DNA from 3 places in the Bradyrhizobium sp. USDA 3262 genome. Region 3 is predicted to be linked to each of the others. Evidence: predicted binding sites of a transcription regulator. Region 3 holds the regulator's gene; each other region holds the start of a gene.
What was found. The regulator PhoB, encoded in region 3, activates phosphate uptake and scavenging genes when phosphate is short. The targets are predictions, from matches to a motif close to TGTCATNNANCTGTCAT.

Region 1 (3,276 bases), 1.5 Mb from region 3:
CCGAAATAGCCCTCGGCGTTCGCGATGCCCATCTTGTTCAGTTCGAAGCGCGGCACGTTGTTGCCGGACGTCGAATTCGGATCGACCAGGCCGAGATTCTTGCCTTTCAGGTCCTCGACGGTCTTGTACGGGCTCGACGCCTTGACGAAGAACACCGAGTAATAGCCGGTCGAACCGTCGGCGTTCATATCGTTGGCGAACGCGTCGGTCTTGACGCCGGTCAAGCGCGCGCGAGAGAACGAGGCCGAGCCGTAGCTGGCGATCTGGATGTTGCCGGCGCGCTGGCCTTCGATGACGGCCGCGTAGTCGTTGGCAATGCGCAGCGTGACCTTCACGCCGAGTTCCTTCGACAGATACGCGACGAACGGCGTCCAGCGCTCGGTGACGCCGGAGGCGTTCTCGGCCGGCACCACCGCGAAGGTGAGCTCCGGATATTTTGCCTTCCAGTCCTGCGCGGAGGCCGAACCGGCAAATGCCAGCGCGGCAGCGCCAGCCAGAATGATGCGACGAGTGAACATGACTACCCCTCTTTTGTCGTAGTTGCACCTGTTGGCCGGGCAAAATGCTCGGCCTCCCAGATTGAAAAGTGCGCGACGCTCAGGCCGCGGCTGCGGTGCCGAGTGCCGGCGCAGTTGCACCGTCGGGCGCGGGCAGCGGTGCCGCACCGATGACGTCATTGGCCTCGAGGTCATAGAGCTCGCGGGCGATATGGTCGGTGAGCGCCGCGGGGGCGCCATCGAACACCACGCGACCCGCGGCCATGCCGACCAGGCGGTCGCAATAGGTCCGCGCCAGGTCGAGCGAGTGCAGATTGCAGAGCACCGTGATGCCGAAATGCTTGTTGATGCGCAGCAGCGCATCCATCACGATCTTGGTGTTGCGCGGATCGAGCGAGGCGATCGGCTCGTCGGCGAGAATGATGTCAGGCTCCTGCACCAGCGCGCGGGCGATCGCGACGCGCTGCTGCTGGCCGCCGGAGAGCTGGTCGGCGCGCTGTGCCGCGAGCTGGGCGATGTCGAATTGCTCGAGCGCCGACAGCGCCAGCGCCCTGTCCTGTTCCGGCCAGACCTGCGCCAGCGAGCGCCATGACGGAATCTGGGCCAGCCGGCCCATCAGCACATTGGTCAGCACATCAAGGCGGCCGACCAGGTTGAACTGCTGGAAGATCATCGCCGAGCGCGCGCGCCACCGCCGCAGTTCCTTGCCGCGCAACGCGGTAACGTCGGTGCCTTCGAACAGGATACGGCCGGAAGTCGGATCGGCGAGACGGTTGATCATTCGCAGCAGCGTCGACTTGCCGGCACCGGAGCGACCGATCACGCCGACAAAGCTGCCCGGCGCGATCGAAAAGGACGCGTTGTCGACTGCGGCTTTCGTGCCGAACCGGCACGTCAAACCTTCCACCACCAGCATGTAATGCTCCAACCGCGCCTCGTTGGGCCATCGCTATCCCCGGCGTTTTACAGTTATGTGACGACAGCGCTGCGGTGCGGCGATCGTCCACACCCCTCCCTTGTCGCTCGCTTGCCGTCATCGCAACGTCATGATGTTGTCATCAAGCGTCCCGATGACGAGCACGCATCCCCGGAAGCCCAAGATTCTTGAAGATTTGCGGAGGCCCTGATGGCCGGAAAGACACTCTCGGTTGTGCCGACCGTCGACCCGACTGCGTCGGTCCGTGAGAGCGAGCTCGGCAAATATACCGAGGTCGGCGCGCGCACGATCCTGCTTGAAGTCAGCATGGACGACTATTCCTACGTCGTGAACGACAGCCAGATCACCTACACCTCGATCGGCAAGTTCTGCTCGATCGCGGCGATGACCCGCATCAACCCCGGCAACCACCCGATGCATCGCGCGACCCAGGCGCATTTCACCTACCGCGCCAGCGCGTATTTTCCCGGAGAGAGCGACGACACCGACTTCTTCAACTGGCGACGTGCGCATCACGTGCATATCGGCCATGACGTCTGGATCGGGCATGGTGCGATCCTGCTACCAGGACGGAACATCGGAACTGGTGCCGTCATTGCCGCCGGCGCGATCGTGACCAAGGACGTCCCCGCCTACACCATCGTCGCCGGTAATCCGGCGCGGCCGATGAAGCGGCGCTTCTCCGAGACGATCGCCGACCGCCTTGCCGCGCTCGCATGGTGGGACTGGGATCACGAAACACTTCGCCGTGTCCTGCCCGACTTTCGCAAGCTCGCGGTCGAGGAATTCCTCGACAAGCATGAGGCCGAGGCCGTATCCCAATCACAGAACAAACAACGGAGCGCCGCATCGTGACGGACATTTTCATCGAGGGCGGGCGCACGCTGGTTGACGGCGCCCTGGTCGAGACCTCGCTGCGGACCGCGGGCCGCGACGTCGGCGCGCTCGACGCCGAGCAGGGTCGCGCCGCGCTTCACATCGATGCCACCGGCCTGCTGGTGCTGCCCGGCATCATCGACCTGCACGGCGATGCGTTCGAGCGGCAGATGATGCCGCGCCCAAGCGTCGACTTCCCGACCGACGTGGCGCTTGTTGACAGCGACCGGCAGGCGATCGCCAACGGCATCACCACCGTGTTCCATGGCACGACCTGGTCGTGGGAGCCCGGCCTGCGCAGCGCGGAGAATGCGCGCAAGCTGCTCGACGCGATCGAGGCGCTGCGGCCGCAACTCGCCGCCGACACGCGCTTCCATCTGCGCCACGAGACCCACAATCTCGAGGCCGAGGCCGAGATCATTCAATGGCTCAGTGAAGGCCGCATCGATCTGTTCGCCTTCAACGACCACAGCAACGTCAAGCCGAAGAAGCGCAACCAGCTGGCCGAGCGCACCGGGCTCTCCGTCGAGGCCGTCAACGACATGCTCGACCGGGTCGTGGCGCGCCGCCCCGAGGTGCCCGCCTCGATCGCGCGACTGGCAGCCGCTGCGCGCGCGGCTGATATCCGTATGCTCTCACACGACGACAACAGCCCGGCGATGCGCCAGGAGTTTCGCACGCTGGGCGCTGTGATCGCCGAATTTCCCGTCAACGAGGAGACCGCGCGCGACGCCGCTGATGCGGGCGACTTCATCGTGTTCGGCGCGCCGAATGTGGTGCGCGGCGGCAGCCATACCGGCTGGACCAAGGCATCCGACATGATCGCACAGGGCCTCTGCTCGGTGCTGGCGTCGGACTACTATTATCCGGCGCAGCTGCTCGCGGCGTTCCGCCTCGTCGCCGACGGCATCCTGCCGCTCGCCAGGGCCTGGGACCTGATCTCGTCGGCACCGGCGCGCGCGGCAG
Region 2 (3,276 bases), 4.1 Mb from region 3:
CGAGCATCACCGGTCCATCATTGGGCGGGCCGTAAGCGTGGTCCGGACTGTGGCAGGACGCGCATGACAACGCGCCCGACGAGGACAGCGACGCGTCGAAGAAGATCTTCTGACCGAGCAGCGCCATGGCGGACAGAGGGGCGACCGGCGGACGCCTGAGCTGCACCGGGTTCGGATTGGTCCCCGGAAGTCCCTGCGTCTCGACGGCCGCAACAGTGCCGGCCATGCACAGCAAGCCGGCGCCGAGAAGCCACAAGGTGCGGCGGTTCATGTCAGATCCAGTGTCGTTAAGCGTTTTCGCGCGAACTGGAGACCAGTTCGCGCGAGCAGAACGCGTCAGGGCAGAGCTTCGGTTCTGATTGGATCAGAACCGAAGGGCGTTAGTGGTGATGGTGATCATCCGGCGGGCTGACGATGACCGTTCCGGCTGTCGGATCAAGGAACAGCGTGTCCTGCCGGTACTCGTGGTCCTGGCCGTGGCCGCGCTCGAAGTCGAACAGGTCGGCGATCGATTCGACGCTGTCGTCGAACGAGCCGCCGCCAAGACGCTGGCCGTGCAGCCAGTTGTCCTCGATGAAGCGCACCACGGACGCCTGCGAGATGCGGGTGTGGCTGACGTAGTTGCGCTTGGCGAAGGGCGAGATCACCAGGAACGGGGTTCGCGTGCCGGGACCGCAGCGGCCGTTGACCGGCTGGCCATTGAGGCCGTTCGGCTGCGTCTGCTTGCCGATGCCGCGGCCGCACTGGCCGGGGCCGTTGACCTGGTCGGCGGTCGGGTCATACGAGGCGCTGATCGGCGCAAGGTACTGGTGATCGTACCAGCCGTCGGAGTCGTCATAGGTGATGATGACCGCGGTTTCGCCCCACTCCTTCTGCTTCTGCAGGAAATTGATCAGCTCGACATCGCCGGCCTGCTCGTCGAGCGGATCGGAGTTGCCGGGATGACCGTCCTGGTAGGCCGGCATCTTGATGTAGGAGACGGCAGGGAAGTTGCCGGCCTTCACCGCGGCGTAGAAGTCCTCGAGGTCGTAGGCGTGATTGGCCGGATCGAGCGTCTTGCCGCCGGGCACATAGGTGTGTCCGACCGCATTTACCGAGCTCGGCCGCGCATGGGTCGGGTTGGCCGTCGACTTGTAGTACTGGAACCAGGCGTGGTGCGGGATGTAGTCCACGACTGTGCCGTTGACGTTGCTCGAGAACGTGCTGCGGCCGCAGTTGGTGGTGCCGTTGCTGTTCTTTAGCGTCAGGTCGAAACCGCCCATGAAGCTGCCCCAGCTGATCTGCTCGGCATTGAGCAGGTCGCCGATGTTCTTGCTGGTCATCAGGACCTGGCTGGTCGTGCTCGAGCAGGCATCGTAGGCAGGGTCGGTATCACCGATCAGCGTCAGGCCGCCCTGGCCGTCGGCGATCGACGACGACGAGCCGACGATGTTCTGCGCACCGTTGGTCTGGCCGGCAACCACCTCGAGCGCGCCGGGCGTCGACGGACCAAAGGTGTCGGTCCAGTTGTTGTCGCTCATCGCGAAGTTCTGGGCGTAATTCCAGAACGCGGTGACGGTGTTGCCGTCGAAATAGCCCATCACCTGCCCGTTGGTGCCGAAGGCGCCGACGCCGCCGGCGGTGCCGCGACCGGTGAATTTCGGAAACAGGTCTTCCTTGCCGTTGTCGACCGCTTGCTGCTCGGGCGTGTAGGCGTGATTCTGCGACTTGGTGTTGGCCTGGGTGCGGTCGAGGCGGAACGGATTGGTCGCGCCGGTGCCGTTGGCCGGGTTGGTGTTCGGGTTGTTGGTCAACAGATTGGCGTTGGCGAGGTTGTTGACCTTCGGCGTATGCGGCTTCGCCGTGAACGGGATAGAGCCGGTCGGGTTGGTCGCAACAGGATAGGTTGCGAAGTAGTGATCGAACGAGCGATTCTCGTTGAAAATAACGACGAGATGCTTGATCGGCGTTTGGGTGTGGATGTCGTGCGGATGATGATCGTGGCCGTTATTGCCCTTGTTGTCGTCCTGAGCTGCGGCGCTGCACATCACCGCAGCGGCAGCAACCAGACAGACTCCGACCGTCGAAAGAAATTTGGCTTTCACCGTAGTGCCCCTTTTATTTTTAAGGATTTATGACGTCGACCTGCGACAAGTTATCCATCGCCGATGACAGCGCTGTGTCGATCGAATGAATGCGACGAATGATGATGCGCGCTCATGTCCGCATCGGTTGCAGCAGGCATCGAGGGACCAATCTTTGCGCGCATGACAGACGCCCTCCCCTTCCGTCTCACGCGAGCGGCTATCTGTGGACGCGGTTTCGGTCACAAGACATGGAATTGAATGACAGCAATCATGCGAACAGATTGTGCGCCGCCTGCTGTCGCGGCGTGCTCACGCCCGAAAAAAATCCGCGCCTTCCGAGGATGTTGCTCGAAAGGCGCGGATGCTTGGCCTGGTGGCGGATGAAGGCCGCGATTCAACTCGGCGTGAAGCCTACTCCTTCATTCCCGTTATTGAAGCACTGACCGCCCGCGGATCGCGCTGCGGCCAGCGGCCGCTCTCGACCTGCGACAGGAAATCGCCGACGATCCGGTTGTATTCGTCGGGCTCCTCGATGTTGATGGCGTGGCCGCAGTTCGGCATCACTGCGAGCGCGGCCGACGGGATGCTCTGCTTCATCAGGATGCCCGGCAGCAGGCAAGGCCAATCCTCGTCGCCGGTGATGATCAGCGTCGGCACCGTGATCCGCTTCATCTCGTCGACCAGCGTGTAGAGCGAGGGACGCTCCTTCTGCACGCCCTGCTGGGTATTGGCCGATCCCACCGCCGAATGCTCGGCCAGCATGGTCTTGAACTCGGCGTGGCCACGCGGGTCCTTGTTTTCATATTGCACGCGGGTCGGCCCGTAGGCGTAGCGCTCGGCGAAGGCCGGCATGCCCTCCTTGCGGATCATGCCCGCGATCACGTCGGCCTCGGCGCGAAACGTCTCGCGCTTGTCGAGCTCGGCGCCGTAACCGCAGCCGCCGATGCACAGCGACAGCGCCCGATCAGGGTGACGCAATCCAAAATGCAGCGTCGCAAAGCCGCCCATCGACAAACCGACGATATGCGCTTTCGGCGCGCCGATGTGATCGAGCACGGCCAGGATATCGTCGGCGGCGCGCGCCTGCGAATAGGACGAGACCTGCTCCGGCACATCGGACGGTGGGAAGCCGCGCGCATTGTAGGCGATCGTCCGGAAGCGCTTGCCGAAGTGCCGCATCTGCGGCTCGTAGCTGCGCAGGTCGCCGGCA
Region 3 (3,276 bases):
GCTCTCCGAGGACTACACGATCGCGATCGTCACCCACAACATGCAGCAGGCGGCGCGCGTCTCCGACAAGACCGCCTTCATGTATCTCGGCGAGCTGATCGAGTTCGACGACACCAACAAGATCTTCACCTCACCGAGCGATCGGCGCACCCAGGACTACATCACCGGCCGGTTCGGTTGACCGGCGCATGATCCGGAAAAGTGGAAACCGGTTTTCCGATCAGGGCATGCTAAAATTCAGGACACGAAACCATGATCCCCGGGATCATGGTTTGAGGGAGACAAGCGATGGCTTCTGAACATACCGCCAAGGCATTCGACAGCGACCTGCAGGAGTTGACCCGCCTGGTCGCCGAGATGGGCGGCCTGGTCGAGCGGATGATTACCGAGTCGGTCGACGCGCTGATCCGTCGCGACGTCGCGCTCGGCAAGCGCGTGGTCGCCGCCGACATCGAGATCGACAATCTGCAGCGCAACATCGAAGAGCGCGCGGTGCTGACGATCGCGCGCCGCCAGCCGATGGCGATCGACCTGCGCGAGATCGTCAGCGCGATGCGCGTCGCCACCGACCTCGAGCGGATCGGCGACCTCGCCAAGAACATGGGCAAGCGTGTCGCGGCGCTGGAGAGCGATTTCCAGCCGCTGAAGCTGATCCGCGGCCTCGAGCACATGACCGACCTCGTGCTGTCGCAGGTCAAGTCGGTGCTCGACGCCTACGCCGCGCACGACCTGCCGGCGGCGATGAACGTCTGGAAGGGCGACGAGGAGGTCGATGCGATCTGCACCTCGCTGTTCCGCGAACTGCTCACCTACATGATGGAAGATCCGCGCAACATCTCGTTCTGCATCCATCTGATGTTCTGCGCCAAGAACATCGAGCGGATCGGCGATCACGCTACCAATATCGCAGAGACCGTGTTCTACATGATCGAGGGCCAGCAGATCACCGACAAGCGCCCGAAGGGGGACATGACCACTTTTGCCACCACGGTGCCGGGCAACTGAAGGCATCATCGGCAAGCGCGAAACCGGCAAGAGTGAAACTGGACGATCCTCGCGACAATTCGTTTCCGCGGGGACTATGCTCAAGGAAGTAAGCGTTTCGGTTTGCGTCTGGGCAACGGATCACCACAGAGAAAGAACTTAAACCGATGAGCGCACGCATTCTGGTAGTCGAAGACGAGGAAGCGCTGACGACGCTGTTGCGCTACAACCTCGATGCGGAAGGCTACGATGTCGAGACGGTGGGGCGCGGCGACGATGCCGACACGAGGCTGAAGGAGCGCGTTCCCGACCTCGTGGTCCTCGACTGGATGCTGCCGGGCCTGTCCGGCATCGAGCTGTGCCGCCGCCTGCGGGCGCGGCCCGAGACCAAGCAGCTTCCGATCATCATGCTGACCGCGCGCGGCGAGGAAAGCGAGCGCGTGCGCGGGCTTGCCACCGGCGCCGACGATTACATCGTCAAGCCGTTCTCGGTGCCGGAGCTGCTGGCGCGGGTGAAGGGCCTCTTGCGCCGCGCGAGCCCGGAGCGGCTTGCAACCGTGCTGACCTATGGCGACATCGAGCTCGACCGCGAGAAGCGCCGCGTGGCGCGCTCGGGCCGCCCGATCGATCTCGGGCCGACCGAGTATCGCCTGCTCGAATTCTTCCTCGAGCATCCCGGCCGCGTGTTCAGCCGCGAGCAACTGCTCGACAGCGTCTGGGGCCGCGACATCTACATCGATGAACGCACCGTCGACGTGCATATCGGCCGCCTGCGCAAGCTGCTCAATCCGGGCCGCGAGCAGGATCCGATCCGCACCGTGCGCGGCGCCGGCTACGCGCTCGACGACCGCTTTGCCAAGGCCGAGCCGCAGCCGTAATGGCCGTTGCGGGATTCATATCCCGTAGCACGGTGTCGTCCCGGCCTAGTGCGCAATTGCGCACGGGAGCCGGCAACTGTTATGTTGGTTTGGTCTGCAGGTACGGCTTTCGGTCTCGCATCATGGCATTGAGGACCGTGAGCAGCTTCCTGGCGACGGCGATGAGGGCGAGTTTGGCTGGTTTTCCCGCCTGTCGCAGTCGTGCATAGAAGGCCTTGAACGGATCTGCTCTGCGAACTGCGTTGAGGGCCGCCATATAGAGGGCGTCACGAACGCGCTTTCGGCCGCCCGCAATCTTGCGCTTGCCGCGGAAGGCGCCGCTGTCGACGTTGAAGGGAGCAAGGCCAGCGAGCGCTGCGAGTTGTTTCGGTCCGACCCGCCCGAGTTCCGGCATCTGCGCGATGAGCTGCATGCAGGCCACGGGACCCACGCCGGGCAGCGAACGCATTAACTTCGCATCGTCCGCGATCTCCGCTTCGGCTTTAATCAATGCGCTGATGTCGGCCTCGATCTCGGCGATCTCGCTGTCGAGGACCTCGATGAGGCGGCCGATGCGTTCGGCCATGGCGCGATCGTCGGCCTCGCTGCGCCGGTTCTTCTCCTGGGCGCGCATGAGGACCAGCTGATCCCGCCGTTTTGCAAGCCTCGCCAAGGCGCCCCGTGCAGGATCGGCGACCTGCTCGGGGGCGGGTTGCATGGCCCGCGCAAAGGCCGCCAGCATCCGCGCATCGATCGGATCGGTCTTGGCGAGTAGGCCGCTGGCCCGTGCAAAGTCGCGGGCACGGGCCGGGTTGATCCGTGCGAACTGGATCCCGGCCTGACGCAGCGCCTCGCGAAGCGCGAGGTCATAGATACCCGTCGCCTCGAAGACCACCAGCGCATCGCATTGCCAACGCGCCACCTGCTGTGTGATGGCCTGTGGCGCGTTGGCAATGCGCCTCGGCACGCCGTCAGCCTCATCAAAGATGTCGAGGTGGTCTTTGGAGATGTCGATTCCGACGTAACGAAGAGCTATGATCACGGTGCCTGTCCCTGTGATGCGAGGTCTGTTGGCGCAGCCTCGTGCAACTGTTCAGGTTGATAGATGGAACGGGCGGGAGACCGAGCCGGCTCACGGCGTCAAGCGCCAAGGACCCAACGGCTTCCCGCCCACCCTCATCCTGACAGACTTCCAAGACACAGGGACCCATACGCCGCGGCCGGCGTAATCGGCACGGGGCCAGACGGCTTTCTAACAACACGCATTAGTGGTTATGGGTCCCGGCTTTCGCCGGGACGACGCCGATGATGTAACGGGCCACGCGCCATAAAAAAATCCCCGCTTTCGCGGGGATTTGTTTTTCAGGTCTTCCGTAGTTTCCCGAGTGCTCACTTGATCTGCGGTTTCGCCGACGGCCGGCGGCGATCGGCGGCG

Region 1: the regulator PhoB is predicted to act here: its motif matches at 1,540-1,556, upstream of phnC (phosphonate ABC transporter ATP-binding protein).
Region 2: the regulator PhoB is predicted to act here: its motif matches at 2,103-2,119, upstream of ACVWYP_RS28750 (phospholipase C).

What each region holds. Positions count from the first base shown of each region.
Region 1 is NZ_JBSSCT010000001.1:3,579,901-3,583,176, reverse strand. Features, by position in the region: gene phnD (phosphonate ABC transporter substrate-binding protein) at 1-518, opposite strand, end outside; gene phnC (phosphonate ABC transporter ATP-binding protein) at 598-1,413, opposite strand; gene ACVWYP_RS16475 (chloramphenicol acetyltransferase) at 1,624-2,289, shown strand; gene ACVWYP_RS16470 (alpha-D-ribose 1-methylphosphonate 5-triphosphate diphosphatase) at 2,286-3,276, shown strand, end outside.
Region 2 is NZ_JBSSCT010000001.1:6,116,530-6,119,805, forward strand. Features, by position in the region: gene ACVWYP_RS28745 (cytochrome-c peroxidase) at 1-271, opposite strand, end outside; gene ACVWYP_RS28750 (phospholipase C) at 381-2,027, opposite strand; gene ACVWYP_RS28755 (alpha/beta fold hydrolase) at 2,478-3,276, opposite strand, start outside.
Region 3 is NZ_JBSSCT010000001.1:2,046,522-2,049,797, forward strand. Features, by position in the region: gene pstB (phosphate ABC transporter ATP-binding protein PstB) at 1-181, shown strand, start outside; gene phoU (phosphate signaling complex protein PhoU) at 289-1,005, shown strand; gene phoB (phosphate regulon transcriptional regulator PhoB) at 1,152-1,862, shown strand; gene ACVWYP_RS09440 (IS110 family RNA-guided transposase) at 1,942-2,883, opposite strand; gene ACVWYP_RS09445 (GcrA family cell cycle regulator) at 3,231-3,276, opposite strand, start outside.